DNA from 3 places in the Methylophilus sp. TWE2 genome. Region 2 is predicted to be linked to each of the others. Evidence: predicted binding sites of a transcription regulator. Region 2 holds the regulator's gene; each other region holds the start of a gene.
The links. The regulator sigma-54, encoded in region 2, starts transcription at its own class of promoters, with help from an activator protein. The targets are predictions, from matches to a motif close to TGGCACNNTTCCTGCT.
Positions count from the first base shown of each region.

Region 1 (10,779 bases), 99 kb from region 2:
CCCAGAGCGCCCAACTCTTTAAGGCGCGCATCATCCAGTTTGAGGTTCTCAAAGCCCCAGCGTACCTCTTCACCGGTCAATGGGCGTTTGCCAAATTTAGCTTGTGCGACACGCACGGCTTCAACGTTGAGGATGCCATTGACCACGCCCAGGTTGTAATACACATTGCCAAAACGTTTAGGATCTTGCAGATTGCCTTTACCGGCTTTGATCACGTATTGGTTGATGCCTTGCAATACCGGGAAGCTGGTGCCGGAAGGATGGGTAGTGATCGAGATAAAGCCTTTGGCAGCATTGCCAGCAGGTGCCGCGTCATCTTCAGAGTTGCTCCAGATATTGCCGATGATATGGTCGGCCGGAAAACCGGTTTTTTGTGCAGTTTTCAACGCCACCGGGTTCATCACGCCCCAGCCACGTAAAATCACCCAGTCCGGCTTGATGCGGCGGATGGTCAGCCATTGCGACTGTTGCTCGTTGCCCGGATGCGGCATTTCGAGCAAGGTCAGATCAAAGCCGTATTTCTTTGCCAGCAGTTCCAGAATCGGACTGGTTTCCTTGCCGTAGGGCGAGCCGTGGTACAAGGTGACAATTTTTTTGCCTTTGAGCTTGTCCAGACCGCCAGATTGCTGGGCGATATAGTTCACAATCGCAGACACTTCGCTGTACGGGTTTAATTGCAGCGGGAAGGCATAAGGGAACACGCTGCCATCGGTCGAATCGGTGCGGCCGTGGTTAATCGTGATCAGCGGCAATTTGTCTGTGGTCGAGCGCTCCAGGGTCGCGTAGGCAATGCCCACGGACAGCGGATTGGTCGCTGCAGCAGGCGCGCCGTTCAGGCCTTTTTTCAGGCGCTCGTAGCACTCCACGCCTTTTTCCACGACGTATTCGGTTTCGCACTCACTCCAGGTCAGCTTGACGCCATTAACGCCGCCCTCTTTGGCATTGATGTATTGCAAATAGTCGATAAAGCCGCCAAAAAATCCTGAGCCGCCTGCCGCATAAGGGCCAATCCGGTAACTCTGCAGCGGGAAATACTGCTCATTGGCGGCTTGCACTTGCGTAGACAAGCTGGCAACCCCCAAGCCCAATGCCAGCCACAGCCAGCGATGTTTGCTTAAAAAGTTCACTTAAATACTCCTTATAAAAATATAGAAATCTCTCTTAATCGTTCTTGGTTATATAAAAGACCGTGTGAGGCTGTTTAACACATGGAAGTCTCCTTCAATCAATTCGTCAGGAACGGCCTAGAAACGTAGCGGCCAGACCCGCAGCCGTTGTTTGACGGTTTGCCAGACCTTGGCCAAACCGTTGGGCTCTTTGATCAGGAAAAAGATGATCAAGGCGCCAAAAATCATTTTCTGAAAATTCTCCAGCTGGCCAGGATCAATCGCTCCGGCCAACAGGCTGGTGGTCAGGTTGGAAAGCAGAATGGGGAACAGCACAATAAAAGCCGCGCCCAGAAAGTTGCCGAGGATACTACCCATGCCGCCAATAATAATGATGAACAGGATTTGGAATGAGCGTGACAAATCAAAGCCATGTGGTTCAACGGTGCCCAGGTAAGTGAATGCCCACAGCGCACCGGCAATCCCCAGGTAAAACGAGCTGATGGCAAAGGCCAGCAATTTGGTTTTGGGCACCGAGATGCCGATCACGGCGGCAGCGGTGTCCATGTCGCGTACCGCCATCCACTTGCGTCCGAGCTCACCACTGACAATGGTTTTTGCCAGCCACCCCAGCGCCACGACGACCGTTAAGGTCAGCAGATAACGTCCCGCCGGTGTACTCAAATCCGTGCCTAATATCTGCAAGGGCGGCGCTGTAATGACACCAGAAGAGGAGTTGTTGGAAAACCAGGAGAATGTGGTGAACACCCATTGCACAAAAAACTGTGCAGCCAGTGTTGCCACAATCAGGTAAAAGCCCTTGATGCGCAAACTCGGCAGCCCAAACACCAGGCCGACGCCACCTGCGGTCAACCCGCCCAATATCAGGCTGGCAATCAATGGCAAGCCCTCTATCCGCAGGTGAAAGTTGTAGGTGGCAAACGCACCTACCGCCATAAAGGCCGCAGAACCCAAGGAGAGCTGACCCGCATAGCCAGTAAGCAAATTCAGGCCCAAGCCAGCCAGCGACAGCACCAGCACTGGGATGAGGATGGCACTAAACCAGTAGTCGTTGCCAATGGCAGGGACGACCAGGTAGGCGAATGCCAGTAAGGCCGCAAATGCCCAGCGCTCCTGTTTGAGCCGGAAAAAGCGCTTGTCCAGCCGATACTCTGTGATGAATTGTCCTGCTTCTTTATATAACATGCTAACCCTGCCTGCTCTCTATTTTTTAAACACGTTCAATCGCTTTATCACCAAACAAGCCATAGGGGCGGACCAGCAGAAACAACATCGCCAACACATAGGGAAACCAGTTTTCAATGCCGCCGCCTATCAGCGGGCCGATGAAGACCTCAGCCAGTTTTTCGCTAGCGCCGACGATCAAGCCGCCAACAATCGCCCCTTCAATCGAGGTAAATCCGCCAATAATCAGCACTGGCAAGGCTTTGAGTACAATCAGCGACAGCGAGAACTGCACGCCGACGCGCGCGCCCCACAACATGCCGGCGACGAGGCCGACAAAACCAGCCACCGCCCAGACAATCAGCCACAAGCGTTGCAGATGGATGCCCACCGCCAAGGCCGCCAGTTGGTCATCTGCCACAGCGCGCAAGGCAATGCCAATGCGGGTTTTATTGAAGAGGACACCAAGCAGTGCGACCAGGCCGCCCGCAATCGCGGCAGCAAACAAATCGAACTGTGACAGCAAAATACCAAACACTTCATACGGCTCGTCATTGATGCCAATCTCCAGCGCATGCACTTGTGCGCCCCACACCGCTTGCGCCAGCCCCTCGACGATATAGCTCAAGCCCAGGGTGGCCATGAATAAGGTAATTGGCGAACGGTTCACCAGTGGCCGCAACACCAGCCATTCGATTAACCAAGCCAGCACCGCCATGGTCAGCAAGGTCAACACAAAGGCGCCCCAGAACGATACGCCGCGTTCGACCAGGCTGACAAAGGTCAATGCCGCGAACAGCACCATAGACCCCTGGGCAAAATTGAACACGCCAGACGCCTTATAGATGAGCACAAAGCCGATGGCGACTAGCGAATACATGACGCCCGCCAGCAAGCCACCGGTCAAGACTTCCAGAAAGAAACTCATCTCAATTGATCCTTGTATTGCCTCAGTGTTTGGTGCCCAGGTAGGCGGCGATCACATCGGGGTTAGCGCGTACTTCATCCGGCGTGCCATCGCCGATTTTCTTGCCATAATCCAGCACCACCACATGGTCTGAAAGCGTCATCACCACGCCGATATCATGCTCAATCAGCACAATCGTGGTGCCAAACTCGCGGTTGGTTTCGCGGATAAACTGGCTCATCTCCGCTTTTTCATCGGCGTTCATGCCCGCCATCGGTTCATCTAGCAACAGCAGTTGAGGCTCGGCAGCCAGCGCACGGGCCAGCTCAACGCGCTTTTGCAAGCCATAGGGCAAACTGCCCACAATGCTATTCCGCCAGGGTTGCAGTTTGAGAAAAGCAATCACGCGCTCTGCTTTCTGCCGTTGCGCCAAGGCATCCGCAGGCGCGCGGCCCACATTAAATACCTGCTCCAGCCAACTGCTTTTGACCTTGAGGTTGGTGCCGGTCAGTACGTTGTCGAGCACGGACATGCCTTTAAACAGGGCTATATTCTGAAACGTGCGCGCCACGCCGCGTCTGGCGGCCCATTGCGGATGCATGGCACGACGCACTACATCCTGGTAGCGGATACTGCCTTCATCTGGCTTGTAGACGCCATTAATCACATTCAGTAATGAGCTTTTGCCAGCGCCATTGGGGCCGATCAAGGCACAAATTTCGCCCTCATTGACGGCAAAACTGATATTGGTAATGGCTTTCACGCCCTTAAACGACAATGAAATCCCGTCTAATGCCAGTAATGGCTGAGGTGCAGCAAGGGTGGTACTCATATCGCGGCCTTCCATGTCGCTAATCCCAAATAACTGTGCAAGTCATTGGACTGATGTGGAATCACTTGCAACTGGCTGGTCTGCCAGGCAGAAGCTTCTGGCCAGGCACGCACATCAATGCCAATATCACTGAAAAACTGTGTGGCCTCTGGCGACAAAGGCTCGCCTACCAGTAATGGCACGCGCGTACGCCGCAGACCCAGCACATCCTGCAAGGGCAGAATCACCAGCCAGCGCGCCAGCGTTGCGACCAGCGGCAGCCGGTTACGGGCTGCAAGCAGTGCCCAACCCACCAGCCTATGCTGCCAACTGCCCGGCAAGGGCCAGCGGGATTGGGTTAATGCATACAGGCGCTGATAAGTGGTTGCCGTGCCAGCGACCAGCGTAGGGCCGAGTTCGCGCCTGTCGGTATCCCGGGTCGCCAGATTTTCTGGGAAATTCAGCGTAAAGCCTGCCAATAGCCACGGCGAAAGCAGATATTTGGCATGGCCGCTGGCGGCAAATGCACGCGCCGCCAATGCCTCTTCATGCGCAGTGAGCACCTCTTGGCTGATCAGTTGGCGGCCATTCCTCAGCAGTTCGGCATGGCTTAATTCGCTGTACTCCAGCGCATAGGCGTCACTTAAGCGGTAAAAGCGGAAGGCGATTTCCGCAGTCTCAGCCACGGGTGAAATGTTCTGGGTCTCAGGCGTGGCCACAATCTGCGCATAAGCAACCAGCGCAGGATGCTGATAGCCCGCTAGCCCGCGCGCATCGGCATAAATCACCAGTGCGCTATCAGGCTTGGCTGCCAGGACTTGATCCACCTGCGCCTGCGCCTCGGCAAACACAAATTGCGGCCGCAAGGTATGCAATAAATCCAATAACTGCGGCTGCGCAAAGGCCGGATCCAGTGGCGCCGCCACGCCGCCCAGCCAATGGGCAGCTAGCGACAACAGCAAGGCTTCTGGCCGTGGTTCACTGAGCAAGAACAAGGTATCGCCCTGGCGAAAGCCGTGTTGCTGCAAATAGTGCGCTGTGCGGGTGACGTCCTCTTTCACCGCAAGCCAGGAGGCCTGCTGCCAGAGGCCCAGCTGTTTATGCCGAATTGCAACACGATGCGGGCGCTCCACGGCCTGCAAAGCGAGCAAGTGAGGTAAAGTCTCTGCCATTGCCAATTTCCTGCCGGGTTGAGTTAAGCCGCTTTGGCCAAGGTTTTAGCTTCCAGCTCACGCACCAGTGGCAGTACTTTTTCACCAAAATAAGCGACCTCTTCCTGAAAGTGCAAAAAGCCCGCCAATACTAAATCTACGCCCACCGCCTTCAAAGCCACAATGCGCTCGGCAATTTGCTGGGGTGTTCCAATCAGATTGGTTTTAAAGCCATCGTTATATTGCACCAGGTCTTCAAAGCTCGACTTCGCCCAATTACCTTCACGCTCCGGGCTGGCAGCGCCGGCATTTTTCACTTCATGGCCAAAGGCATTTACCGCCTCAGGGTTGGCTTTATCAATGATTTCCTTCAAGACGGCGTTGGCTTCTTCTTCGGTATCGCGGGCAATCACAAAGGCATTGACGCCGATTTTGACGTGATGCTTGTTGGCCGCAGCTTTGGCACGGATATCGTCCACCTGGGCCTTGATCCCTTCCACGGTGTTACCGTTGGTGAAATACCAGTCTGAAACCGCCGCCGCATTATCCCGCGCAGCACGCGAGCTGCCACCCTGGAAGATTTCAGGATGGGGCTGCTGCAAGGGTTTTGGTTTCAGCGTGTAGTTGCTAAAACGGTAAAAGTCCCCGCGATAAGTAAAGTTATCCTGGGTCCAAATGCCTTTCAACGCCTCAATAAACTCGCGCGAACGGCGGTAGCGCTCGTCGTGATCCAGCCAATGCTCGCCAATCGCCGTAAACTCCCCGCGGAACCAGCCGGAGACGATATTCACCGCAATGCGGCCTTGGGTGAGAATATCAATGGTCGCCAATTGTTTGGCGGCCAACACCGGATTCCAGGGACCAGGCAAAATCGCCGCAATCACTTTAAGTTTGGTCGTCGCCGCCAACAAGGCATGCGAAAAAGATACCGACTCATGCTGGAACTCGGCACCGTAACCGGCTGTAAAACGGATTTGGCTCAAGGCATATTCAAACCCGGCTTTTTCGGCAATTTGCGCCAGCTTGCGGTTGTAATCGATATCCCAACTGGTGCGCTGCTCAATGTTACTCACCACCAAGCCGCCACTGACGTTAGGCACCCAATAGGCAAATTTAATGTTTTCGGTACTCATGTTCATATTCTCCAAAAAGTGTTCTGCGTTACACGGCTAACAAGCGTTCATCGCTTTGAAGCTCACGATGCTTAAGCAAAGGCAGGGCACGTTCTACTGCAAGCTCAATGCGCGCTTTCACTGCCTCACTCTTAATTTGATAGTTTTCAAAATCCGCTTCAACCGCATACACGCCGATCGGCAAGGTGACTGCCTGGAAAAAGCTGAATAATGGACGCAGCTCATGATCAATAATCAAAGCATGGCGCTCTGTACCGCCAGTCGCCGCCAGCAACACAGGCACATCCACCAAGGCTTCGAGGTGTACCAGGTCAAACAAATGCTTGAACAAACCACCGTAAGAGGCGCGGTAAACCGGTGTCGCCACCACCAATAAGTCAGCGGTTTCAATCGCCTGGATATCTTGCTGAACCTTCACTGGCAAGGCTTTGGGATCATAGGAAGCGACCAGGCTGCCAGCAATTTCGCTTAACTCCACTACGTGCAAATCAATCGGGATTTGCTGCCCCAATTTTTGCGTGATCGCCTGCACCAGCGCAGCGGTTCTGGAAGGTAATTTATAGCTGCCGGAGACAGCAGTGACTTTTAAAGGACGGCTCATCATGACTCCTCAAATAACGGTGACTAATGTCGTTTGTTACGATGACTCGCAAACGACTCGCTTGCTAGAGTATTAGCACCATCCATGCCAGGTCATAATTTATTTATATTTCAAACACTTATATAAAAAATGTCCTTTTTATAGGTGTTGAATTCCAGCGCTAGTTGCTGATCAACTGCTGCTAAATCAGCAGTTTTCCGCGGCCACACTGCACTTAGTCATGAAATCCTCTTTTGATCGTTGCTGATTTAGCAGCAGCGATTCAGCAACAAACTGTTTCTATAGAGGCGATGGCCGCAGCTAAAATTTAAATTTTTATTTAAATTCAAAGGCTTACTTATTGGCATATTAAATGCAACAGAATTAGCAGACGCGTGGCTGAAGCGACATACCCGCCACGCCTTTATTGATCCCTTTTTGAACAAGGAAAGACTATGACTGCACAAGCAAATAAAATTGCGCATTTGCCTGTAAACCTGCCGCGGCAACCCGCGCATGTGATTAAAAGTGACGCAGAAGCCTTAACCGTCGCCAAACAGGTGGCCAGCGAAATCGCCAAAGAAGCCGCCCTGCGCGACCAGGAACGCCGACTGCCACGTAAAGAACTCGACCTGTTTTCAAGCAGTGGCTTGTGGGGCATTACCGTGTCAAAAGAATACGGCGGTGCCTTCGTCTCCAACAAAACCCTGGCAGAAGTGATTGCCACCGTGGCCGAGGCAGACCCCAGTGTCGGCCAGATTCCACAGAATCATTTATATATGGTGGAAGGCTTGCGCCTGGATGGCTCAGACTTTCAGAAGAAATACTTTTTTGAGCTGGTGCTGCAAGGGGTGCGGTTTGGTAATGCGTTCTCCGAGATTGGCACCAAGAGTGTCAATGACGTGAAAACCAAACTCACACCCACCAATAGCGGCTACTTTTTAAACGGCAAAAAATTCTATTCGTCTGGCGCGCTGCTGGCAGACTGGGTGCCGGTCGTCGCCAAAGATGAGCACGACAATACCGTGGTGGCATTTGTCCCCGCTGGTGCAGAAGGCCTGACCATTATTGATGACTGGTCCAGCTTTGGCCAACGCACCACCGCCAGCGGAACGACCATCCTGGAAAATATTTTTGTGCCCAGCGAATATGTGTTGCCTCACCACCTGGCGTTTGACCGCCCGACCACCATGGGGCCGATTGCGCAGATTATCCAGGCGGCGGTGGATACCGGCATCGCCCGCGCAGCGTTTAAAGACACGCTGCACTTTGTACGCAACTACACTCGGCCATGGATAGATACCGACCTCGAACACGGCTATGAAGATCCGCATACCATTAAGGATATTGGTGACTTGCAGATTCGCCTGCATGCCACCGAGGCTTTGCTGGCACGCGCGGGTGAATACATAGACGAAGCGCAACGTAACCCAAATGAAGACACTGTAGCCGAAGCCTCGATTGCGGTGGCTGAAGCCAAAGTGCTGAGTACCGAAACTGCCTTGCTGGCGGGTAGCAAACTGTTTGAACTGGCAGGCACACGCTCAACTCTGGGTGAATACAACCTGGACCGCCACTGGCGTAATGCACGTACGCATACCCTGCACGATCCGGTGCGCTGGAAATACCATGCCGTCGGCAACTACAGCCTGAACAAGGTGAAACCGCCGCGCCATCCCTGGATTTAAATGTTGAGTACTGAGAATGAAAAAGCCCTCAGATGAGGGCTTTTTGTTTTGAAAGAATCAGCCAGTTAACCGCTATAAACCATGGCTGCATCAAGTAATCGGCTTTGCTGGCGTGGAATAGCCTGTAAGCCCGGCAGCGCGTAGTTGAGGTCACGTGCACGATAGGCTTTCATATCGGCAATGGTGATGATTTTGAGGCCGTGTGTTTTGGCGAACTTGAATAAATCCGGGCGTCTGGCCATGCTGCCATCGTCATTAACGATTTCGCATAAGACGCCGACCGGCTGCAGGCCAGCCATGGCGGCGAGGTCATGCGCCGCTTCGGTATGACCGGGCCGCTCGAGCACGCCTCCACGGCGAGCGCGTAGCGGGAAGATATGGCCGGGGCGGTGAAAATCATGGGCCTGAGTGGTGGGATCCGCCAGCTTGCGCAGGGTCAGGGCACGGTCAGCCGCCGAAATGCCACTGGTGGTGCCGTATTTGTAATCCACGCTCACGGTAAATGCAGTGCGGAACGGGTCGGCGTTATGTGTCACCATTTGGGGTAAGTCCAGGGCTTGCAGACGTTGCGCGGGGATGCCGACGCAGACCAGTCCGCTGCTGTGCTTGACCAGAAAGGCCATTTTTTCAGTGGTGATTTTTTCGGCGGCGATAATCAGGTCGCCTTCATTTTCGCGGTCGGTATCATCGACCACAATCACAAACTCGCCGTTGGCGATCGCCTGGATGGCACTGGCCACCGTATCAAATGCTTGGTTTTTTTCTAACATCATGACTCCTTACTTACTCGGCAATGCTCAGATTCAGCACCCTGGCCGCATTCTGATAAAACACTTTTTCCAACACCGCATCCTTAAAGCCTAGCGCGGCAAAGTCTTCTACCGTTTGTTTCATCGGCCGGAACGGATAAGAGGTGCCGAACAGTAACTGGTCACCCAAAAACTGGTTGGCGGCCTTTACAAACAGCTCAGCTCCAGGCTGAAAAATATACATATCCGGCACCAGGTACAGGTTGGGATAGCGGAAGGCGGCACCGACAATCTCGTTCACAAACGGGTAATAGCCGTGAAAACAAATAATGTTCAATTGGGGATATTTGCGCGCCAGCCGTGCCACCGCATTCGGGTGTGCATAGTCAAGATCCGGCGTCGTTGGGCCAGACATCACGCACACTGGTACGCCATATTGCTGGCAAGCGTCATAGACTGGGTCAAACAGCGGGTCATCCACCTGCCGCGCAGGCTTGCCAAAGCCCGGCTCTATATTGATGGCTTTAAAGCCATAATGATGGATGGCTTTTTCAATTGCCGCCAGGGTGCTGTTAACGCCGTGGCTTTCAATATCCACCGAGCCCAGGCCAGCCAGCTTTGGGCTGTGTTTGACCAGATCGGCTATCTGCTGGTCATCAATGGTCAGGTCGGGCGTTTCACGGCCGACCACCACAGCAATGTCGATACCTGCGTCGTCTATTTCTTGCAAATAGCCCTCAATGCTGTACGAGCGGCGGAAATGTTCAGGCTCTAACGAACCCACGCGTTGATTCAGCCATTTGGCCGTTTCATAGGCAGGCGTGTTGGGCGTGGCGCCAAAAAAGTCATGCAAAAACGCAGGACGGTTACGTAAATCTATAATTTTTTGTTTCATAACGATTCTTTAGTGATGGAAATACATAAGCAATGAGCGAACGGGATGAAGAACAAGGCGCACGGCACGCAGAAACCGGAATGTACATGGCGTACATGAGGATTTTGAGTACCGCGCAACGCCGTTATTCGCCCGCGCAGCCATTGATCACGTTTCCTATGAGTAAAAGCTAGGGGTGGGATATTGCCCATTCAGCGCCCAATCCCCCAACTCTTTAAATTTGTAATCCACCGGGTCATGCAGGGTATACACGCGCAAATTACGCCAAAAACGGTCCATGCGCAGCTTGGCTGTGGTGCCACGGGCGCCAGCCACTTCAAAAATTCGCGTAGTCACATCCAGCCCGGCGCGAGTGGCCTGCACTTTGGCCGAGAATACGGCCAGCGCCACCTCTCCGCGCTGTGCATCTTCCAGAGCCAAGCCTTGCTGCCAGGCGGCATCGAGCAAAGTTGCGGCATGGTCAGTCAACACCGATGATGCGTGTAAGCCAGCCCAAAACTCACCGTAATGCAACAAGGTATAAGGATCTTCAAACACATTGTTTGCCAGCGAGCCAGACCAGACCCGGCTACTG
Region 1 is NZ_CP012020.1:2,917,072-2,927,850, forward strand. Features, by position in the region: gene ACJ67_RS13755 (ABC transporter substrate-binding protein) at 1-1,127, opposite strand, end outside; gene ACJ67_RS13760 (branched-chain amino acid ABC transporter permease) at 1,245-2,312, opposite strand; gene ACJ67_RS13765 (branched-chain amino acid ABC transporter permease) at 2,338-3,219, opposite strand; gene ACJ67_RS13770 (ABC transporter ATP-binding protein) at 3,242-4,030, opposite strand; gene ACJ67_RS13775 (AMP-binding protein) at 4,027-5,181, opposite strand; gene sfnG (dimethylsulfone monooxygenase SfnG) at 5,205-6,293, opposite strand; gene msuE (FMN reductase) at 6,322-6,897, opposite strand; gene ACJ67_RS13790 (SfnB family sulfur acquisition oxidoreductase) at 7,329-8,561, shown strand; gene ribB (3,4-dihydroxy-2-butanone-4-phosphate synthase) at 8,627-9,334, opposite strand; gene ACJ67_RS13800 (amidohydrolase family protein) at 9,345-10,205, opposite strand; gene ACJ67_RS13805 (acyl-CoA dehydrogenase family protein) at 10,362-10,779, opposite strand, start outside.
Region 1: the regulator sigma-54 is predicted to act here: its motif matches at 6,969-6,984, upstream of msuE (FMN reductase).

Region 2 (10,779 bases):
ATTGCGTCAGCACCATGCGCTGATAGCGTGTCGATTTTGAAAATACAATGCGGTCTTCAAACAGCATTTCTTCGCTGTAGCGGGTCAGGTGCTCAGCAAAGATCAGGCCAGCGACCAGTGCTGTGCTGGACAGGGCTGCAACGATCAACAATTGACGACGTTGTCGCAATTGCACGCCAAATAACTGGATGGCCCAGACAGCAACGGCGACATTGAGGAGTCCGAACACCAGACTAGTACGCATTAATCCCAGATGGGGAACCAGAAACAATGGAAAAGCCAGTGAGACTGCCAATGCCCCCAGATAATCGAATGTCAGCACTCTGGAAACCAGTTCTTTCAGGGTCAGTGACGCTTCCAGAATGCGCATGACCAGCGGGATCTCCAACCCTACCAGCAGGCCAATCACAAATACCAGTATGTATAAAATAGCATGAAAGGCAAGGCCACCGTTGTAGCCAATCTGGGCAAAGGCTAGAAACAAAATGACTGCGGAAAACCCACCTGTCAGTCCGACCAGCAACTCCAGCTCTATAAATCGATTGACCAGATGTTGATGAATATATTTGGACGCCCATGAACCTGCGCCCATCGCAAAGAGATAGACGCCGATGACCGTGGAAAACTGCGTGACCGAGTCGCCAAGCAGATAACTGGAAACGGTGCCAGCGACTAATTCATATACCAGTCCGCATGACGCGATAATAAACACAGATGCAAACAGCGCTTGCCGTAGCACCTTGTCATGCACGCTCAGTTGATTGGTTGTTGAAGTGCCCGTATCAGCCATGAATGGCGGCGGCAATAATCATGGCGATGCCTATACACATGGCCGCTACAATGATTGCCAGTGCCAGATTATTTTTCTCTACCACTTCCCGCCACAGTTGGTAAGGCGTGATTTTGTCGATGATGACAAAACACAGCCAGAAAATCACTACACCTAGTAATGAAAAAATGACCGAATTTTGCAGATTAGTCAGTAACAGTGTATCCATAATGCTTCCTTTTGTTTACTTATGGTTGGCTTCATGCGAACCGCCGCGGGTGACATGCATGGCATCATCTCTTTGCCAAAAAGGTTCACCGTCATATTGCAGTTTGCAAAAGTAGGCGATTGCCATCATCGCCGTCAATTGATAAATTCTGAGCCACATGGGATGTATCCTGTCAGGTATTATTCATGGGGTGATCGCTTTCAGCCCATCGTTGCTGCTCAAAATGGTGCCTGAAATAGTAAAAGAGCGCTGGGCCAATGAGCAAGAAAACCAGCACAAACCAGAAATTCTGCCAGAGCGGGACATTGGCAATCACACGCAGGTATTGGGTTTTTCTGGCATTGACGCTGCCATAGCTACGCTCACTTTCTGCTTCAACCTGTAATTGGTAACGTCCTGGTGGAACCGCGCTAAAAACCACGTCTGTATGGCTATCGTTCTCGCGCCAGTATTCGCCCCCATCGTAGCCAGAATAATCGCTGATTTCGCGACTACTGCTGTAAGTCAGCCCGTTTTGCAGATTGACCAGGCTGATACTGGAGAACAACCAGCTATTGTCCAGATTGCCATCAATATCAATCACCACATTGCCATGGTTTGAATGGATCTCAAATGGCTCACTTTCCAGATTTGCGCTCTCTGGATTAAGCGTACGATAGTTTGACCAGTCGCTGCTGTCTACAGCGCTGACTTCCATGACCTTGCTAAATACGACTTCCTGACGAGATTCAAATACAAACCAGCATTGCAGTACGATGACTAGGACAACAAAGAGTAGCGTGTTTTTTAGCCAGGCATCGACCGATGGTTCATACGGACAAGGTTGATTGGCAAACACGCCCTTTGGCGGCGTAAGCAGCAGTTTGCCCTCAAAGGCGTCATTGACTTGTTCTGGCTGCAGGTATTCCCCTTGGCTCCAGTTGATTTCTTTACCTTGCAACTCTTTATTGAGTAAATAAGGTGGCGCAATGTAATCTTCCAGAGAGGCGCTATCTTCTACCTTTATCCGCCAGTAAAACTCACCCGCCACCCGGTCAATTTTTGCCTTGTAGTTGGCAAAGTGGCGGTAAGTCTTGCCTTCCAGCATGGCGATGGTGTCCCCTGTGTAGCCTTTACTGATAGACGGGGCCTTGAGGATGGGTTTAAGCAGGTTCCAATGGCCTTGACTACAGACCAGCCAGCGAAAACCATAGCCGGGATGGTGGAGTAGATACTCTTCCCAGTAGTGTAATAAGCCCGAGGCTCTGGTAGAGCGGCGCAGGTAGCCTATCACTGTAAACGTTGCGCGTTCAAAGCGGCCAATGCTCCCGAGTGGAATCGGTAATCGGTTTAATGGTTGCAGCTTGTTGGATTGTTTGAGCAGGATTGCCAGTTTGTCATTGCGGGAGTCCAAGACCGTGGCGCAATGCGGGCAGGTGATGGTCAGCGCTTGCTGTAGCCGGAAGTTCAGGTTCCCGCCGCAGGCCGGGCATTGCAGCTGACGGCTGGAAATCTGAATCGCGCTTTGTTCAAGGTCCCGCAGGTTTTGCAGGTGAAGCGCGGTTAACTCAACTGCCTGTCCCATATAAAGCGTGGGCTTCGCACCATCAAACTCAAGAGAGGCATAGGTTTGTGCAACAGCCAGTTCAACAAAGTGCAAGGTATGACCTACTGGCACTGCAGCTGATAGCTCGCCCTGTCCGGCAATACATTTGGCAGTTTCAACACGGATCACGGACATGCGCTGGCCGTTGACCGGTACGCTTAAATCCGGAACGTAGCGCTCAAGGGGAAGGTCAGGAAGTCCCTCATTGACCTGAAAACTCAGGGAGTAATTGCCTGAAGCCTCAGAGAGCCAGCCGGTCTTGCCATGATCAAATAGCAAATGCCAGCTGTTCCAAAGGCCACTTTCATGTTGAAACTGCAGGCGGCCGATCACGGTAAAGCCATCGCCCAGATAGATACCACTACTGCCAATTTGTAACAAGCTGCGATCTGGCAGCAGTTCGGCCATTTTGCCCAGATTTTCAAGATTAATATCGTTGCGTAGCAACGTGCTCTGGCAATACTCACAGACCATCAACAGCGTCGTGCTGGCACGAAAGTGGACTTTGGCGCCGCAAGCCGGGCACTGACTATACCGTATCACAGCAACAACGCTTTATTTAATTTGACCCAGCAGCTCAGCCTTTTTGGCGTCAAACTCAGCTTGAGTCAACACCCCCTTGCTGACCAAGGTATGCAGCCTCTCTAGTGTTGTAATAATCTCGTCCTGTGTGGCGGTTGGCGTGGCCGCGTTAGCCGGTTGTACCATCGCCTGGGTAATATTTTGTGCCATCACCAGCCCTGCGCCCATGCCCGCGCCTACCCCTGCCATGCCACCTTCATTTTGCGCGGCTAACGGAATCGCATCAGCGACTTGGTATTGGGTATACCGATTCAAATCGCCCACCATATTCATACTGATACGTTTATCCAGCACAGCCTGAAGCTCTTCCGGAAGCGAGATGTTTTCCACTGCAAGATTGTCCAGAGTCAGACCGTAACGCGCAAATAAAGGCGTCATTTGGGCATGCAAGGCTTGCGCCAGCTGGCCCTGGTTGGCGGCCATATCAATAAAAGGGACTTTACTACTGGCAAACAGTTGTGTGAGTTCAGCGATCATCACATTACGTAGTTGACCATCCAACTCTTCGACGGTGTAGACCCCTTGCGTGCCGCACACCTCTTTATAAAACAAAGCCGTATCGCTCAGGCGGTAGCTGTAGATGCCAAAAGCCCGCAATCTGACCATGCCAAACTCTGGATCACGCAGGGTAATCGGATTGGGGGTGCCCCATTTGCGGTCAAGTTGCAAACGATGGCTAAAGAAAATCACATCTGACTTGAATGGGGACTCGAATAGCTTGTCCCAATGCTGCAAATTGGTCAGTAGCGGCAAGTTTTTTGTGTTGAGGGTATGCAAACCAGGACCAAAGCTGTCGGCAATTTGACCTTCGTTCACAAACAATACGCTTTGCGAGTCCCTTACGGTTAACTGGGCGCCGTACTGAATCTCCATATCCATCATGGGGTAACGATAAGCGAGTACACCATGACCCTCTTCCGTCCACTGGATGACATCAACAAATTGTTTTTTTACAAAGTCAAAAATACCCACTCTGGCTCCCTGTTTGTTTTTATTTGACTGGACATGGTTAACGCAAAATTACTATACAATGCGAATCGACCAATTATTGTAAATATACTTCAAAATAGTGATCGTTGTATTGCTTCAGTTCGTTTATGAAAAGATTCGCGCATAGTGGATTACACTTGATGGCCAATTTACATGAGGTGGATCCAGGGTTGACCTTGATGACCCGTGTAGACGACTGTCAGCACTTTTGCCGAAAAGTGGTCAGTGATGCAGGATTGACTATTGTCGGCGAGAGTTTCTATGGCTTTGGTCAGGGGCAGGGTGTGACTGGTGCGCTGGTCCTTGCTGAGTCGCACTTGACGATACACACGTGGCCGGAGTCGCGTTATGTGACTTTGGATGTGTTTGTCTGCAACTATCAAGAGGACAATTCAGATAAGGCGAGCCACGTGTTTGAGGCAGTGATCGCTGCATTCTCTCCGGGGCATGTAGATCGGTTCGAGGTGCAACGAGCATAATCCTAAAATAAAAACGCCGGAGAAATCCGGCGTTTTTATTGTGTGTTGCTATGTTAACGCTGATGCAAAGGAACGAATTCCCGACGTTCAGACCCCACATACAATTGGCGTGGTCGACCAATTTTCTGCTCAGGATCGGCATTCATTTCACACCACTGGGAAATCCAGCCTGCGGTGCGCGCAAGCGCAAAAATGGCGGTGAACATGGAGTTAGGAATCCCCATGGCGCGCATGACGATGCCGCTGTAGAAGTCAACGTTCGGGTACAGTTTGCGTGAGACGAAATATTCATCTTCGAGCGCAATTTTTTCCAGTTCCATCGCCAGTTTGAACATCGGATCATCATGTAGTCCCAGCTCATTGAGCACTTCGTGACAGGTCTTGCGCATGATAGAGGCGCGCGGGTCCATGTTGCGATAAACACGGTGACCGAAACCCATCAGGCGGAAGCTGTCGGTTTTATCTTTGGCGCGATTGATAAATTCACCAATACGGCTGACATCGCCGATTTCTTCCAGCATATTGAGGGTGGCTTCGTTGGCACCACCATGTGATGGGCCCCACAGCGAAGCAATCCCCGCAGCGATACAGGCGAATGGATTGGCACCACTTGAGCCTACCAGTCGCACAGTGGAAGTCGACGCGTTTTGCTCATGGTCTGCGTGCAGAATCAGGATGCGTTCAAACGCGCGGGCCAGAATCGGGTTAGGCACATAATCCTCACAGGGTGTGGCGAACATCATATGCATAAAGTTTTCAGCGTAACCCAAGTCGTTTTTGGGATACATGAATGGTTCGCCGATATTGTATTTGTAGCTCCAGGCGGCGATGGTAGGCACCTTGGCCAACAGGCGCTTGGCGGCAATTTTGCGTGATTCCGGGTCTGTGACATTGTTGTTGTCCGGGTAAAACGCTGCCATGGCGCCCACCACAGCAATCATGACCGCCATCGGGTGCGCATCACGGCGGAAACCTCGGAATACATTGCTCATCTGGTCATGTAACATGGTGTGCTTGCGGACGGTGCCAACAAACTCTTCACGTTGTTGCAGGGTGGGCAATTCCCCATGTAAAAGCAAATGTGAAACTTCCAGAAAGTCACAATTTTCTGCTAGCTGTTCAATCGGGTAACCGCGGTAGTAAAGCAGGCCTTGCTCACCATCAATGAAGGTAATGCCAGAGTTACAGGAGGCGGTAGACATAAACCCGGGGTCGAACGTGAAATAACCGTGTTTTCCCAGGCTGCGGATGTCAATGACATCCGTACCCAGGGTGCCTTTTAATACCGGTAACTCAATCGAGGTGCTGTTGTTGTCAAAGGTAATGGTCGCTTTGGTAGCCATAAGGTACTCTGTTTCAGTCAAGGTTGTATAAATTATACGCAATCGTTTTTGAATATGGGTGTTAGTGCGGGAAATAGCTGGGAAAAGTTAAAAAATCGTCTTGAATCCTGCACCAGTTTAAATCAAACAGTGAGTGCACTTGCACTGCTTTAGTGTGTCAGGCCTATCCGGGGTAAATAGCCCCTAATATGCGTGGCCCTGCCGCACCGGTGACCGCTGGCAGATTCCCCGGCAAGTGATCTATGCAACGTTGCGCCAGCCATGCAAAGGCAACGGCTTCCACCCAGTCTGCATCCACACCCAACACATCGGTGCGCTGTATCGAAAGCCCACACAGCGCTTGTAACCTGTCTATCAAGGCCAGATTATGTGCGCCCCCACCACAAACGTACACTTCTTCTGCGCCGGGACAATATTGCTGCAAGGCCTGCGCAATGGTCACGGCAGTGAGCTCCAGCAAGGTGCGTGCGATATTTTGGGGGGTGTCAGAGTGCATGGCCAGATGTTGCGCTAGCCACGCCTGATTAAATAAGTCACGCCCCGTACTTTTTGGGATGGATTGTGCAAAATAAGGGTCGGATAATAGGGACTGCAGTAGGCTGGGATTGAGTTCCCCTCTCACTGCCCACGCGCCACTGGCATCATAACTGTTGCCGGTATGCTGTAATGTCCAGGCATCCATCAGCAGGTTGCCCGGGCCGGAGTCAAAGCCGGTCACTTTGCCATTCACAGGTAAATCACTGAGGTTAGCAATGCCGCCTATATTGACAATCACGCGGTGTTTATCAGGTGCAGCAAAGATGGCCTGGTGAAATGCGGGGACCAGCGGCGCGCCTTGACCGCCTGCAGCAATGTCGCGGCTACGGAAATCACCTACGACCGTAATCCCGGTCAATTCGGCCAGACGGGCATGGTTGCCCAGCTGCAGGGTATAGGCTTGTCCTGCTGTTAAATCAGGGCAGTGACGTACGGTTTGTCCGTGGCAGCCTATTGCAGTAATTTCGCCGGCTGTCAGGTTGGATGCAGACAATAAGCCATTCACCGCTTGTGCGTAAAGATCAGCCAGGCGGTTGGCGATGATCGCCGCTTGGTGTAATTCATGCTGTGCTGGCGTATGCAAATCAAGCAATGATTGCTTGAGGTCCACCGGATAGGGCGCGAAATATTGTCCTTTTTGCTTCACAAGTTCACCCTGCTGCGAGACGACAACCGCATCTACCCCATCCAGACTGGTGCCGGACATCAGGCCAATAAACAGGCGGGAGGAAGTGGGTAATGCAGGAGGATTCATAGACATAAGTTTAACACTGACGTTGGCTGGCATACAGAAAAGCGCGGGATTACGTTAAAATAGGCGCTTTAACTTGATATCAAAGCGTGCCTCGAGCACGTTGCAGAAAATCCTTATGACAGACGTAACCCAATCCTCAGCCGTCGAAGTTTTAAGTCCGGAAATCGTGCAAGCGCTGGCGATTATCAAGCGCGGGGCAGACGAGCTGCTGATCGAACAAGAGCTGGTGGAAAAACTGAAAACAGGCAAGCCACTTCGCGTGAAGGCAGGTTTTGACCCGACCGCACCAGACTTGCATTTGGGGCATACGGTGCTGATTAACAAATTGCGCCAGTTGCAGGATCTGGGACACCAGATTTTATTCCTGATTGGTGACTTCACGGGCATGATTGGTGACCCCACTGGCAAAAGCGCCACGCGCCCGCCGTTAACGGTTGAGCAGGTGAAGCTCAATGCCGATACCTATGCCGAACAGGTATTTAAAATCCTGGATCCTGCCAAAACCGAGATCGTCTTCAACTCCAAATGGTTAAGCGAACTGGGCGCAGCTGGCATGATCAAGCTGGCAGCCAGCCATACCGTGGCGCGTATGCTGGAGCGTGATGACTTCTCCAAGCGCTTTAAAGGTAATCAGCCGATTGCGATTCATGAGTTCCTGTATCCCTTGTTGCAAGGCTATGACTCGGTTGCCTTGCAAGCGGATTTGGAGTTAGGTGGCACCGACCAGAAATTCAACCTGCTGATGGGACGCGAGTTGCAAAAGCAGGCTGGTCAGTCACAGCAATGTGTCCTCATGATGCCCTTGCTCGAAGGGTTGGATGGCGTTAACAAGATGTCCAAATCACTGGGTAACTATATCGGCATTAGTGAAGCCCCGGAAACGATTTTTGCCAAGATCATGTCCATTTCGGATGAGTTGATGTGGCGTTATATCGATTTGTTGTCCTTCGCCTCATTGGAAAACATTGCACAATGGAAGGCCCAAGTAGCGGCTGGTGAAAATCCACGCAATATCAAGGTGGGGTTTGCACAGGAAGTCGTGGCGCGTTTTCATGGTCAGGCTGCAGCTGAAAAAGCCTTGCAGGATTTTCAGACACGTGCCAAAGGTGGTATCCCAGATGATGTGCCAGAGGTAGAAGTCATTATCGAGACTGACAGTATAGGCATTAGCCAGTTATTGAAGCAGGCGGGGCTGGTAGAAAGCACCAGTGAAGCAATGCGTGCAATACAGCAGGGCGGCGTCAAGCTGGATAGCGTCAAGGTTGAAGACAAGAATCTACCATTGTCTAAAGGTGTGACGGTGGTCGCCCAAGTGGGCAAGCGCAAGTTTGCAAAAATCACGATTAAATAAAGACGCTCGAGCAATAAAAAAAGGCCGCATCTGCGGCCTTTTTGTTTAAAGCGATTTGCGTAAATTGGCGGGCGGAATATTCAAAGACTCACGGTATTTGGCAATGGTACGCCGCGCGACCACAATGCCTTGTTGAGCCAAGGTATCTGTAATCTGGTTATCCGAGAGCGGTTTTTTCGGGTTTTCTTCTGCCACCATTTGTTTGATCAAGGCGCGGATGGCCGTCGCCGAGCAAGAGCCGCCCGCATCAGTTGCCACCGAACTGCCAAAGAAATATTTGAGCTCGTAAACGCCACGCGGTGTGAGCATATATTTATGCGTGGTGACTCGTGAAACAGTGCTTTCATGCAAATCTAGCTCTTCGGCAATTTCACGAAGCACCAATGGCCGCATGGCAATGTCGCCATGCTCAAAGAAGTTGCGCTGACGGTCTACAATCGCTTGCGACACGCGCAGAATGGTGGAGAAGCGCTGCTGGATATTTTTGATCATCCATTTTGCTTCCTGCATCTGGCTTTGCAGATACTGGCCTGAGCTTTCGCGGTTGCGTTTGAGGATGTCAGCATACAGTTGGTTGATACGCAGTTTGGGAATCACGCCATCGTTGAGCGATGCGACCCAGATACCTTTGATTTTTTTGACTACCACATCATGCTGGATAAAGTGGTCGTGACTAAAGGTGGCAAATTCGCTGCCAGGTTTGGGGTTTTGCTGGCGAATGAGTTGTTGCGCTCCTTTCAGTGCGGTTTCATCGCAACTGAGCAGTTTGCGCAATTTGACAAAGTCTTTATTGGCCAGCAGGGCCAAATGATCTTTTGCGAGTGCCATGGCCGTACGTAAATAAGGCGTTTCTGACGGCAAGTGTTGCAGTTGCAATAACAGGCATTCCCGCAAGTCACGGGCTCCGACACCTACCGGGTCCAGGTTCTGTATCAGTTTGAGTGCGGTCTCAAGTTCAAGCAGCTCAACTTCGAGCTCAAGCGGCAGGTGTTCAACAATTTCCTGCAAGTCTTGCTCAAGGTAGCCGTCGTCATTTATGCTGTCGAGCAGCAACTTGACCAGCGTCATGTCACGCTGTGACAGATGCGCCAGTTGAATCTGGTCCAGTAAATGCTCGCGCAGGCTGATATTGCTGGCATCCTGCCGCGAAAAATCACTATCCTCATCATCAAGGTTGTTGCGGCCTGCCTCATCCCAGTTGCTGGTGCTGCCAAACTCTTCGTAATTATCTTCAAATTCGGGAGGGTTGAATTCTTCGCTGAGATTGGCCAGTTCGCCTTCATTGCTGCCAAGTTCATCATGTAAGTCTTCGCGCAGCGTCTCGGCAGGTGCAGTAATTTCTTGCTGGGTGGCCAGGTCAAACGAGTTGGCATCGTCTGCATGGACTGATTCGATAGCTTCGGTAGGGGTTGCTGAATTGTCCTCAAACTCGCCTTCTTCTCCATCGGCCATCTCCAGCAACGGGTTTTCCTGAAGAATGGTTTCCAGCTCCTGGCTGAGCTCCAATGTGGATAACTGTAACAGACGGATAGACTGTTGTAGCTGCGGAGTCAGTGCCAGGTTTTGTGAAATGCGTAATTGCAGGTTTTGCTTCATAACAAATTACAACCTAAAGTTCTTACCCAGGTAAACTTCACGAACACCTTCATTCTGGATGATTTCGTCGGGTGTGCCAGCCGCAAACACGGCGCCTTCATTGACGATATATGCGCGATCGCAAATGTCCAGAGTTTCGCGTACATTATGGTCAGTGATCAAGATGCCAATATTCTGGCTGCTCAGGTAGCGGATGATTTTCTGGATCTCAATCACTGCAATTGGGTCAATCCCGGCAAAGGGCTCGTCTAGCAGGATGAATTTCGGGTCCGTGGCCAGGCATCGCGCGATTTCCACACGACGGCGCTCACCGCCAGACAAGCTCACGGCCTGGCTGTTGCGGATATGCTGGATATGCAGCTGGTCCAGTAATGATTCCAGCCTTGCCTCACGCTCTTCGTCGTTATAGGGACGCGTTTCCAGAATGGACATAATATTGTCGGTGACCGACATTTTACGGAAGATGGAGGCCTCTTGCGGTAAATAAGCGAGTCCCATGCGTGCGCGCTCATGCATGGGCGCGTGGCTGACATCGGCCCCATTCAGGCTGATTTCACCGTCGTC
Region 2 is NZ_CP012020.1:2,817,648-2,828,426, reverse strand. Features, by position in the region: gene ACJ67_RS13355 (polyamine aminopropyltransferase) at 1-790, opposite strand, end outside; gene ACJ67_RS13350 (DUF350 domain-containing protein) at 783-998, opposite strand; gene ACJ67_RS14885 (hypothetical protein) at 1,014-1,157, opposite strand; gene ACJ67_RS13345 (DUF4178 domain-containing protein) at 1,171-3,126, opposite strand; gene ACJ67_RS13340 (SPFH domain-containing protein) at 3,139-4,137, opposite strand; gene speD (adenosylmethionine decarboxylase) at 4,263-4,634, shown strand; gene gltA (citrate synthase) at 4,688-5,977, opposite strand; gene ACJ67_RS13325 (anhydro-N-acetylmuramic acid kinase) at 6,141-7,268, opposite strand; gene tyrS (tyrosine--tRNA ligase) at 7,384-8,619, shown strand; gene ACJ67_RS13315 (RNA polymerase factor sigma-54) at 8,665-10,215, opposite strand; gene lptB (LPS export ABC transporter ATP-binding protein) at 10,222-10,779, opposite strand, start outside.

Region 3 (10,779 bases), 470 kb from region 2:
GAAAAGCTCCAAGCCGGTAACGACAATGGCAATGAGACAATGACAGATTAAGCGCACTATATGCCATAAACGAGAAAACCCGCAGACGCGGGTTTTTTAGTATGAAGCAATTAATCGCTCATGGTGATATCAAGGAGTGGGTTGTGCATTGGATTCAGCCGCACAACAGGATTTATCGTCCTTAACTTTAGCCATGACTTTGCGTGCAATGGCTGTCAGTGCTAATAAAAATATGAATTTTTTCATGATAGGTCCTTTCATTAAGTGAGTTCTTCAATCTCAAGTCCTGACTTTGCAGGATGTACAGATATTTAACGACACCCTAAGTTTTATGCCTATCCGGTTTAATCTTATTTCAAAGTAGGACAAGGTTGATCTCCACATCTTTCTGCCTGAGCATCAATCATCATGCTGGCGGGACGCAAGCCATTTTAGTTAGAAAGGAATTCCTACATGGTTTGAAGAAATTTTCTGATAAATCAATCTTTACAAATTCGTTAGCCTGCCAAGGTTGATACCAAGACTGCCTCCTCCTAGTAAGCAATGCAATGGTCATTAACCTCATGCGTGGTGATTGCCACGGCGCTTTCAATAAATTTTAAGAATCAAGGAGAAGAAAGTGATGCATGCATCCATTTGGAAAATTGTTGCCCTGACGTTTGTTTTAACGGCGTGTAAAAGTACCCCTACTAACTTATCACATACTGGCGATCCGACCTCAAAACAAGAGGCGGCAGCAGAGCATGTGGTGGGTGAGAAGGATGAAGGTCGGCCATATAAAATATATGGTGCTTATCTTTCAAACCGCCAAATTTATTTCGATTACGATAAAGATATCCTTGATCCGCAATATAAAAACCTGATAGCCGTTCATGCTAAATATTTGCTCAGCCATCCACAAAGCAAAATTTTATTGCAAGGTCACTCAGATGAGCGGGGTACGCCAGCGTACAACAAAGATCTCGGGATGCGTCGAGCAGTGGCTGTCAGAAATGCATTTAATGCCCAAGGGGTGAAGAATGCGCAGCTGGAAACCTTGAGTTATGGTAACGAGTTTGCCAGCCGGGATTGCCCTGACGAGCGTTGTCATAAAATGGATCGACGGGTGGATATCAATTATGGTGTGAAATAAGACTGCTTTAAATGAGGGACTGGTTTATTTAGTTAACCAAAAATAAGCCACCCCATTTATTGTAAACCTCAGACCTTTGCAGAAACGGAATTTTCCCCTCATATTGAGGGGATGATGTTGATACAAGAATAAGGTCGCAGGATTGTAAAACTTTTCAGTAGGGTCAAGACGTGGCGTTATAATCAAAAGCCACGACGTGAATCTTGTGGTTTTTATTCTGTCTGACATATTCTTGTTGTAGGCTTGCTTTTTGCTTTTCACTTAGTTAGAGCAAGTTTCTGATTAACGCCAGGGGAAGATGAATGACTGCCAATGTGAATAAAAAACGTAAAGAAGCTGATAAACCCGAAACCGCCCAAGCCGTTGAAGAATTTTTGCTTGAACAGCTGCCGATTACGCAGGCACTGCGTAACCACCTGACTTTTTCTATTGGTAAATCAAACTCTTGGGCCACGGCACGGGACTGGTACCAAACGGCTGCGTTTACTGTGCGTGACCATTTGATGAGTCGTTGGGTGAATACACGCGACGCTTATCGCGATGCCAATACCAAGCGCGTTTATTATTTATCCCTGGAGTTTTTGATTGGCCGTATGTTGTCAAATGCCGCACTGAATTTGGGCATTGCACCCGATCTAAGCGACGGCCTGCAGGAGATTGGTCAGAAGCTGGAAGGTGTGGCCGAGATGGAGTCAGATGCGGCCCTGGGGAATGGTGGGTTGGGTCGCCTGGCGGCCTGCTTTGTCGATTCCATGGCGACCATGGATATTCCGGCGACCGGGTATGGTATCCGTTATGACTATGGCATGTTCAGGCAGACTATAGAGAACGGCCAACAGAAGGAAAACCCTGATAACTGGTTGCGTTACCAGAATATCTGGGAAATACAGCGGCCTGAGCACGCCTGTGAAATAAAGTTTTATGGACGGGTGTTGCATGTGCATACCGAGCATGGGGTAGAACATCATTGGGTGGATCATGAGAGTGTTGTCGCCATGCCATATGATGTGCCAGTGCCCGGCTACGATACGCAGACAGTGAATAATCTGCGTTTGTGGTCCGCCAAGGCGACTAACGAGTTTGACCTGGCCTCTTTTAACCAGGGTAATTATGAAAAGTCGGTAGAAGGACGACATGGTGCGGAGACGATCTCGCAGGTCCTTTATCCAAACGATACTTCGGAGTCTGGCAAGGTATTGCGTCTGAAACAACAATATTTCTTTGTGTCGGCTTCCATACAGGACATCCTGCATCGCTTCACCAACTACAATTCTGACTGGAATACCTTGCCCGATAAGGTGGCCATTCAGCTCAATGACACACACCCGGCAATTGCTGTCGCTGAGATGATGCATCAATTGGTAGATCACTATCACTTGCAATGGGATCGCGCCTGGAAACTGGTTACCAGCATGTTTGCCTATACTAACCACACCTTGATGCCGGAAGCATTGGAAACCTGGCCAGTGGAGATGTTTGGACAATTGCTGCCACGCCATCTTGAAATCATTTACGAAATCAATCACCGCTTCTTGCAAATGGTGAATCAGCATTTCCCGGGGGATACCGGATTGTTGAGCCGGGTTTCGATTATTGATGAAACGCATGGCCGTCGGATACGTATGGCGCACTTGGCCATTGTTGGCAGCCACACGGTGAATGGCGTGGCCGAGTTGCATAGTGAGTTGCTAAAAACGACCCTATTTGCCGACTTTACCAAGATCTATCCGGGCAAGTTTACCAACGTCACGAATGGCATTACGCCACGTCGCTGGTTAAACCAGGCCAATCCTTTATTGACTGAACTGTTGACCAGGCATATTGGTTCCGGCTTCCAAAAAGACTTGGCACTGATTAAAAAGGTTGAACCCCTGGCAGATAACGCGGCTTTCAGAAAAGCCTTCCGCGAGGTCAAAAAAGCCAACAAGCAAAGGCTGGCGGACAAAATATTGCAAAAAACAGGCATTGCCATTAACGCCAATGCTTTGTTTGATGTACAGATCAAGCGCATACACGAATATAAGCGGCAGCTGCTGAATGTGTTGCATGTGATCACTTTATATAACCGTATCCGTAGCGGCCAAGTCAGTGAGCACACGCCACGCGTCGTCATTTTTGCCGGCAAGGCTGCGCCTGGCTATTGGCTTGCCAAGCAGATTATCCGCCTCATTAATGATGTCGCCGTGATGATCAACAATGATCCAGCCATCAACGACCAGTTAAAAGTGGTGTTTTATCCTAATTATGAAGTCAGTGCAGCGGAGATATTGTTCCCAGGCGCTGATCTATCTGAACAGATTTCGACGGCAGGCACCGAGGCCAGTGGCACCGGTAATATGAAGATGGCACTCAATGGCGCCCTAACCATAGGCACGCTGGATGGTGCAAACGTCGAAATCATGGAAGAAGTTGGCGACGAAAATATCTTTATTTTTGGCCTGACCACCCCTGAAGTCGCGCAATTAAAAAACAGCGGTTATAACCCATGGGACTATTACCACGGCAATGCCGAGCTCAAACAGGTGATAGACATGATAGGGAATGGTTACTTCTCTGTAGAAGAGCCCAATCGCTATCAGACGATTGTCGATACCTTGCTGCATAAGGGTGATCAATACCTGTTGCTGGCAGATTATGCTGCATATGTCGCGGCACAGGAAAAAGTGGCCGCGTTGTACCAGGATGAAGAGGCCTGGTCACGCATGGCTATTTTGAATGTGGCACGGATGGCGAAATTTTCAAGCGACCGTACTATCAACGATTACGCCCAGCGCATTTGGAAAGTCTCACCATTTAAGGCCTGAGTTAGTAAAGCCTGTCTTAATCGGTAGCATACAAAGCAAGTCCTAGACTTGCTTTGTGCTTTATGGGTACACTAAACCGCGTGCGGTGCCGGGTTAGTGTGTGCTAAATATAGATTGCCAAGGAAAAACAATGATGAAAAGAACGGTGTGGGTAGTGTTGGCGGGTTTGTTAGTCACCGATGTGCAAGCGCTTGATCTCAAAGGCTTGGGTGAGATGGTTGAAAAGGTGGGTGGCGGTGCAAATACTGGCAGCATTGGGAGCAATGGTGCTGTTAGTAGCCTTAGCGACAAGGAAACCAGTGATGGCCTTAAACTTGCATTGAATCAGGGAGTCTCCAAAGCGGTGGACTTGCTGGGAGCCACTGACGGGTTTATGGGCAACAGTGAAGTTAAAATCCCGCTGCCAGAGTCATTGAAAAAAATAGAAAAAGGCATGCGCATGATAGGCATGGGTAAGCAGGCCGATGAACTGGTGCTTAAAATGAACCGCGCTGCCGAACAGGCCGTGCCTGAAGCCAAAACTCTGCTAGTCAATTCAGTGAAGCAAATGAGTTTGACCGATGCCAAGAACATTCTCACCGGCCCGCAAGATGCCGCCACGCAATATTTCAAGAAGACTACTTCGACGGACATGGCAGCCAAGTTTCTGCCGATTGTGCAAAAGGCGACAGCCAACGTGCAGTTGGCCGATACTTATAACAAATATGCCGAAATGGGCAGTAAGTTTGGTGTGATTAAAAAAGAAGACGCTAATATCAATCAATATGTCACACAAAAAGCACTTGATGGCGTCTACCTGATGATCGCCAAGGAAGAGGTCGCGATTCGCCAGGATCCCATGGGGCAGGCCAGTAGTCTGCTCAAGAAAGTATTTGGCGCTGTCAAATAATCATCTTTAACTGAGTCTATAGACGCCGCGATTAACGCGGCTTTTGTTTTTAGAGGATTGTGAGGCTCTTTAATAATTTCGCAATTGGTGTTGACAGCGCTTTTCATTCTTTGCTATAGTCTCACCTCTCGACGCAACACATGTTTTAGAAGTCGATTCGGACGCGGGATGGAGCAGTCTGGCAGCTCGTCGGGCTCATAACCCGAAGGTCACAGGTTCAAATCCTGTTCCCGCAACCAAGCAAAAATGCGTTTGAAAATTAAATGAATTTGATGCTTGACCGAACGAAAAACCTCTGTATAATGCGCGCTTCGCTTGAAACGAAACGTTAAGCGAAAGGCCTTCGAGGCCCTGTTCTTTAAAAATTAGGATGACTGATAAGTGTGGGTGTTTGTAGTTGAGTGAAGCGCATTTAATGCGTAGAAACTCAGAAAATACAAATGCTTTACACTTAGATTTATGACAAGTATGTACAGTGTAGTTTACACACATACCTTGAAATGAATTTGAGATATAAGCGAAACGAATACCGCCTCTGTAAAGAGGTAAAAAGTAATAGTTAGGAATTAAACTGAAGAGTTTGATCCTGGCTCAGATTGAACGCTGGCGGAATGCTTTACACATGCAAGTCGAACGATGAACCTTAGCTTGCTAGGGGGATTAGTGGCGAACGGGTGAGTAATATATCGGAACGTGCCTTGTAATGGGGGATAACTAGTCGAAAGATTAGCTAATACCGCATACGCCCTGAGGGGGAAAGTAGGGGATCTTCGGACCTTACGTTATAAGAGCGGCCGATATCTGATTAGCTAGTTGGTGGGGTAATGGCCTACCAAGGCTTCGATCAGTAGCTGGTCTGAGAGGACGACCAGCCACACTGGAACTGAGACACGGTCCAGACTCCTACGGGAGGCAGCAGTGGGGAATTTTGGACAATGGGCGCAAGCCTGATCCAGCCATTCCGCGTGAGTGAAGAAGGCCTTCGGGTTGTAAAGCTCTTTCGCAAGGGAAGAAAACTTACACAATAACACTGTGTGAGGCTGACGGTACCTTGATAAGAAGCACCGGCTAACTACGTGCCAGCAGCCGCGGTAATACGTAGGGTGCGAGCGTTAATCGGAATTACTGGGCGTAAAGCGTGCGCAGGCGGTTTTGTAAGTCAGATGTGAAATCCCCGAGCTCAACTTGGGAACTGCGTTTGAAACTACAAGACTAGAATATGTCAGAGGGGGGTAGAATTCCACGTGTAGCAGTGAAATGCGTAGAGATGTGGAGGAATACCAATGGCGAAGGCAGCCCCCTGGGATAATATTGACGCTCATGCACGAAAGCGTGGGGAGCAAACAGGATTAGATACCCTGGTAGTCCACGCCCTAAACGATGTCTACTAGTTGTTGGTGGAGTAAAATCCATGAGTAACGCAGCTAACGCGTGAAGTAGACCGCCTGGGGAGTACGGTCGCAAGATTAAAACTCAAAGGAATTGACGGGGGCCCGCACAAGCGGTGGATTATGTGGATTAATTCGATGCAACGCGAAAAACCTTACCTGGCCTTGACATGCCACTAACGAAGCAGAGATGCATTAGGTGCCCGTAAGGGAAAGTGGACACAGGTGCTGCATGGCTGTCGTCAGCTCGTGTCGTGAGATGTTGGGTTAAGTCCCGCAACGAGCGCAACCCTTGCCATTAATTGCCATCATTTAGTTGGGCACTTTAATGGGACTGCCGGTGACAAACCGGAGGAAGGTGGGGATGACGTCAAGTCCTCATGGCCCTTATGGCCAGGGCTTCACACGTAATACAATGGTCGGTACAGAGAGTTGCCAACCCGCGAGGGGGAGCTAATCTCAGAAAGCCGATCGTAGTCCGGATTGTTCTCTGCAACTCGAGAGCATGAAGTCGGAATCGCTAGTAATCGCGGATCAGCATGTCGCGGTGAATACGTTCCCGGGCCTTGTACACACCGCCCGTCACACCATGGGAGTGGGTTTTACCAGAAGTAGTTAGTCTAACCGCAAGGGGGACGATTACCACGGTAGTATTCATGACTGGGGTGAAGTCGTAACAAGGTAGCCGTATCGGAAGGTGCGGCTGGATCACCTCCTTTCTAGAGAAGATCACTCGGCTTCAAGCATTCACGCTTATCAGTCATCTTGAATTTAAGCAGCAACAAAGATTTAGGCAAACCGCCTTAGGGTCTGTAGCTCAGCTGGTTAGAGCACCGTCTTGATAAGGCGGGGGTCGTTGGTTCGAGCCCAACCAGACCCACCACCGAATATTGGGGGATTAGCTCAGCTGGGAGAGCACCTGCTTTGCAAGCAGGGGGTCGTCGGTTCGATCCCGTCATCCTCCACCAATGACTTGGTATCTTTGTTGCAGTTTAGAGATTAGAAGCAAGTGTTGTATGAATAATGTTTGCTTCTGGTTTTTAAACGATAGTTTAAAAAACTAAAGACTGCTCTTTAACAAAATGGAAGAAGTAAAGGAATATGAGTTGTGTGATGACAACTTATATTCAATGGGCGATATTACTTTTTAACCGGAAGTAATATCGATTGATTGCAAAATCAGAAATATTAAACGCAAGTTGAGAAGCTGCAGCGATGTAGCGAATCTAACGAGGTTTGATAGTGCTTTAGAATTACCTGTAACGCGTGTCTCATGCACGACGAAATCTAGATTTAAAAGGGTTTAGGTTTTAACGTTATAGGGTCAAGTGAATAAGTGCATATGGTGGATGCCTTGGCGATATCAGGCGATGAAGGACGTGATAGCCTGCGAAAAGCTTCGGGGAGCTGGCAAATAAGCTTTGATCCGGAGATGTCCGAATGGGGAAACCCGGCCGTAAGGTCATTCTCTTCTGAATATATAGGAAGAGTAAAGCGAACCTGGAGAACTGAAACATCTAAGTACCCAGAGGAAAAGAAATCAACCGAGATTCCGTAAGTAGTGGCGAGCGAACATGGAACAGCCTGTTACTTTTAGCAGACGCGATAGTAGAACGGAATGGAAAGTCCGACCGTAGTGGGTGATAGTCCCGTATACGAAATCCCGTTTGTGGAACTAGGGTAACGACAAGTAGGGCGGGGCACGAGAAACCCTGTCTGAACATGGGGGGACCATCCTCCAAGGCTAAATACTCGATATCGACCGATAGTGAACCAGTACCGTGAGGGAAAGGCGAAAAGAACCCCGGGAGGGGAGTGAAATAGATCCTGAAACCGTATGCATACAAACAGTGGGAGCCTCGTAAGGGGTGACTGCGTACCTTTTGTATAATGGGTCAGCGACTTACATTCAGTGGCAAGCTTAACCGATAGGGGAGGCGTAGAGAAATCGAGTCCGAATAGGGCGTCTTAGTCGCTGGGTGTAGACCCGAAACCAAGTGATCTATCCATGGCCAGGATGAAGGTGCCGTAACAGGTACTGGAGGTCCGAACCCACAAATGTTGAAAAATTTGGGGATGAGCTGTGGATAGGGGTGAAAGGCTAAACAAACTTGGAGATAGCTGGTTCTCTCCGAAAACTATTTAGGTAGTGCCTCGTATTTAACTCTCGGGGGTAGAGCACTGTTATGGCTAGGGGGTTCATAAGAACTTACCAAACCATTGCAAACTCCGAATACTGAGAAGTTCAATTACGGGAGACAGTCCATGGGTGCTAACGTCCGTGGACAAGAGGGAAACAACCCAGACCGCCAGCTAAGGTCCCAAATGACGTGCTAAGTGGAAAACGAAGTGGGAAGGCATAGACAGCCAGGATGTTGGCTTAGAAGCAGCCATCATTTAAAGAAAGCGTAATAGCTCACTGGTCGAGTCGTCCTGCGCGGAAGATGTAACGGGGCTAAGCACGTAACCGAAGCTGCGGATACTAGTTTACTAGTATGGTAGGAGAGCGTTCTGTAGGCCTGCGAAGGTGTGCTGTGAGGCATGCTGGAGGTATCAGAAGTGCGAATGCTGACATGAGTAGCGATAAAGGGAGTGAAAAGCTCCCTCGCCGAAAGCCCAAGGTTTCCTGCGCAACGTTCATCGGCGCAGGGTGAGTCGGCCCCTAAGGTGAGGCAGAGATGCGTAGCTGATGGGAAACAGGTTAATATTCCTGTACCTCTATACAATGCGATGTGGGGACGGAGAAGGTTAGGTCAGCCGGGTGTTGGATGTCCCGGTTCAAGCGTGTAGGTTGGTTCTTTAGGCAAATCCGGAGAGCTAAGACTGAGACGTGATAACGAGTCTGCTTGCAGACGAAGTGATTGATACCATGCTTCCAAGAAAAGCCACTAAGCTTCAGTTGTATAAGACCGTACCGCAAACCGACACAGGTGGGCAGGATGAGAATTCTAAGGCGCTTGAGAGAACCCGGGAGAAGGAACTCGGCAAATTAGCACCGTAACTTCGGGAGAAGGTGCGCCCCGGTAGTGTGTAGTGATTTACTCACGAAGCATGATGGGGTTGCAGTGAAAAGGTGGCTGCGACTGTTTAATAAAAACACAGCACTCTGCAAACACGAAAGTGGACGTATAGGGTGTGACGCCTGCCCGGTGCTGGAAGATTAAATGATGGGGTGCAAGCTCTTGATTGAAGTCCCAGTAAACGGCGGCCGTAACTATAACGGTCCTAAGGTAGCGAAATTCCTTGTCGGGTAAGTTCCGACCCGCACGAATGGCGTAACGATGGCCACACTGTCTCCTCTCGGGACTCAGCGAAGTTGAAATGTTTGTGAAGATGCAATCTCCCCGCGGCTAGACGGAAAGACCCCATGAACCTTTACTGCAGCTTTACATTGGACTTTGACAAGATTTGTGTAGGATAGGTGGGAGCCTGAGAGACGTGGTCGCCAGATCGCGTGGAGGCGTCGTTGAAATACCACCCTGATGTTGTTGAGGTTCTAACCTAGGTCCGTAATCCGGACTGGGGACCGTGTATGGTAGGCAGTTTGACTGGGGCGGTCTCCTCCCAAAGAGTAACGGAGGAGTGCGAAGGTAACCTAGGTACGGTCGGAAATCGTACTGATAGTGCAATGGCAAAAGGTTGCTTGACTGCGAGACGGACAGGTCGAGCAGGTGCGAAAGCAGGTCATAGTGATCCGGTGGTTCTGTATGGAAGGGCCATCGCTCAACGGATAAAAGGTACTCTGGGGATAACAGGCTGATTCCTCCCAAGAGTTCATATCGACGGGGGAGTTTGGCACCTCGATGTCGGCTCATCACATCCTGGGGCTGTAGCCGGTCCCAAGGGTATGGCTGTTCGCCATTTAAAGTGGTACGTGAGCTGGGTTTAAAACGTCGTGAGACAGTTTGGTCCCTATCTGCCGTGGGCGCTGCAAGTTTGAGGGGACCTGCTCCTAGTACGAGAGGACCGGAGTGGACGCACCTCTGGTGGACCAGTTATCATGCCAATGGTATAGCTGGGTAGCTAAGTGCGGAAGAGATAAACGCTGAAAGCATCTAAGCGTGAAACTCGCCTCGAGATGAGACTTGCCTCTGGCTTTAAGCCAGCTAAAGAGTCGTTCAAGACCAGGACGTTGATAGGTCAGGTGTGGAAGTGCAGTAATGCATTAAGCTAACTGATACTAATTGCTCGTGAGGCTTGATCCTATAACCTTAAAACTTAAACCTAAGTCTAAAGGTGTAGTTCAAAGCAAATGATTTGGCAATCATCAAGATACAAGAAACACACAGTGTTTCATACCCTGCCCATTGAAGCTTGAAAAAGAAAACTCCTTTACTTCTTCCAATTTGTTAAAGCAGGCTGACTCATGTCAGCACTCTGCATGTCACATATCCCAAGGGATATGTCAGGCATAACATTACCAGTTATGTTTGGGGACAATAGCGGTTTGGAACCACCCCTTCCCATCTCGAACAGGGCCGTGAAACGAACTTGCGCCAATGATAGTGTACTCTTCGTATGCGAAAGTAGGTCATCCCCAAGCTCCTTACTCAAAAACCCAGCACT
Region 3 is NZ_CP012020.1:2,347,371-2,358,149, reverse strand. Features, by position in the region: gene ACJ67_RS11055 (OmpA family protein) at 623-1,132, shown strand; gene ACJ67_RS11050 (glycogen/starch/alpha-glucan phosphorylase) at 1,435-3,936, shown strand; gene ACJ67_RS11045 (DUF4197 domain-containing protein) at 4,070-4,825, shown strand; tRNA gene ACJ67_RS11040 (tRNA-Met) at 4,988-5,064, shown strand; rRNA gene ACJ67_RS11035 (16S ribosomal RNA) at 5,394-6,932, shown strand; tRNA gene ACJ67_RS11030 (tRNA-Ile) at 7,020-7,096, shown strand; tRNA gene ACJ67_RS11025 (tRNA-Ala) at 7,106-7,181, shown strand; rRNA gene ACJ67_RS11020 (23S ribosomal RNA) at 7,536-10,418, shown strand; rRNA gene rrf (5S ribosomal RNA) at 10,643-10,756, shown strand.
Region 3: the regulator sigma-54 is predicted to act here: its motif matches at 1,372-1,387, upstream of ACJ67_RS11050 (glycogen/starch/alpha-glucan phosphorylase).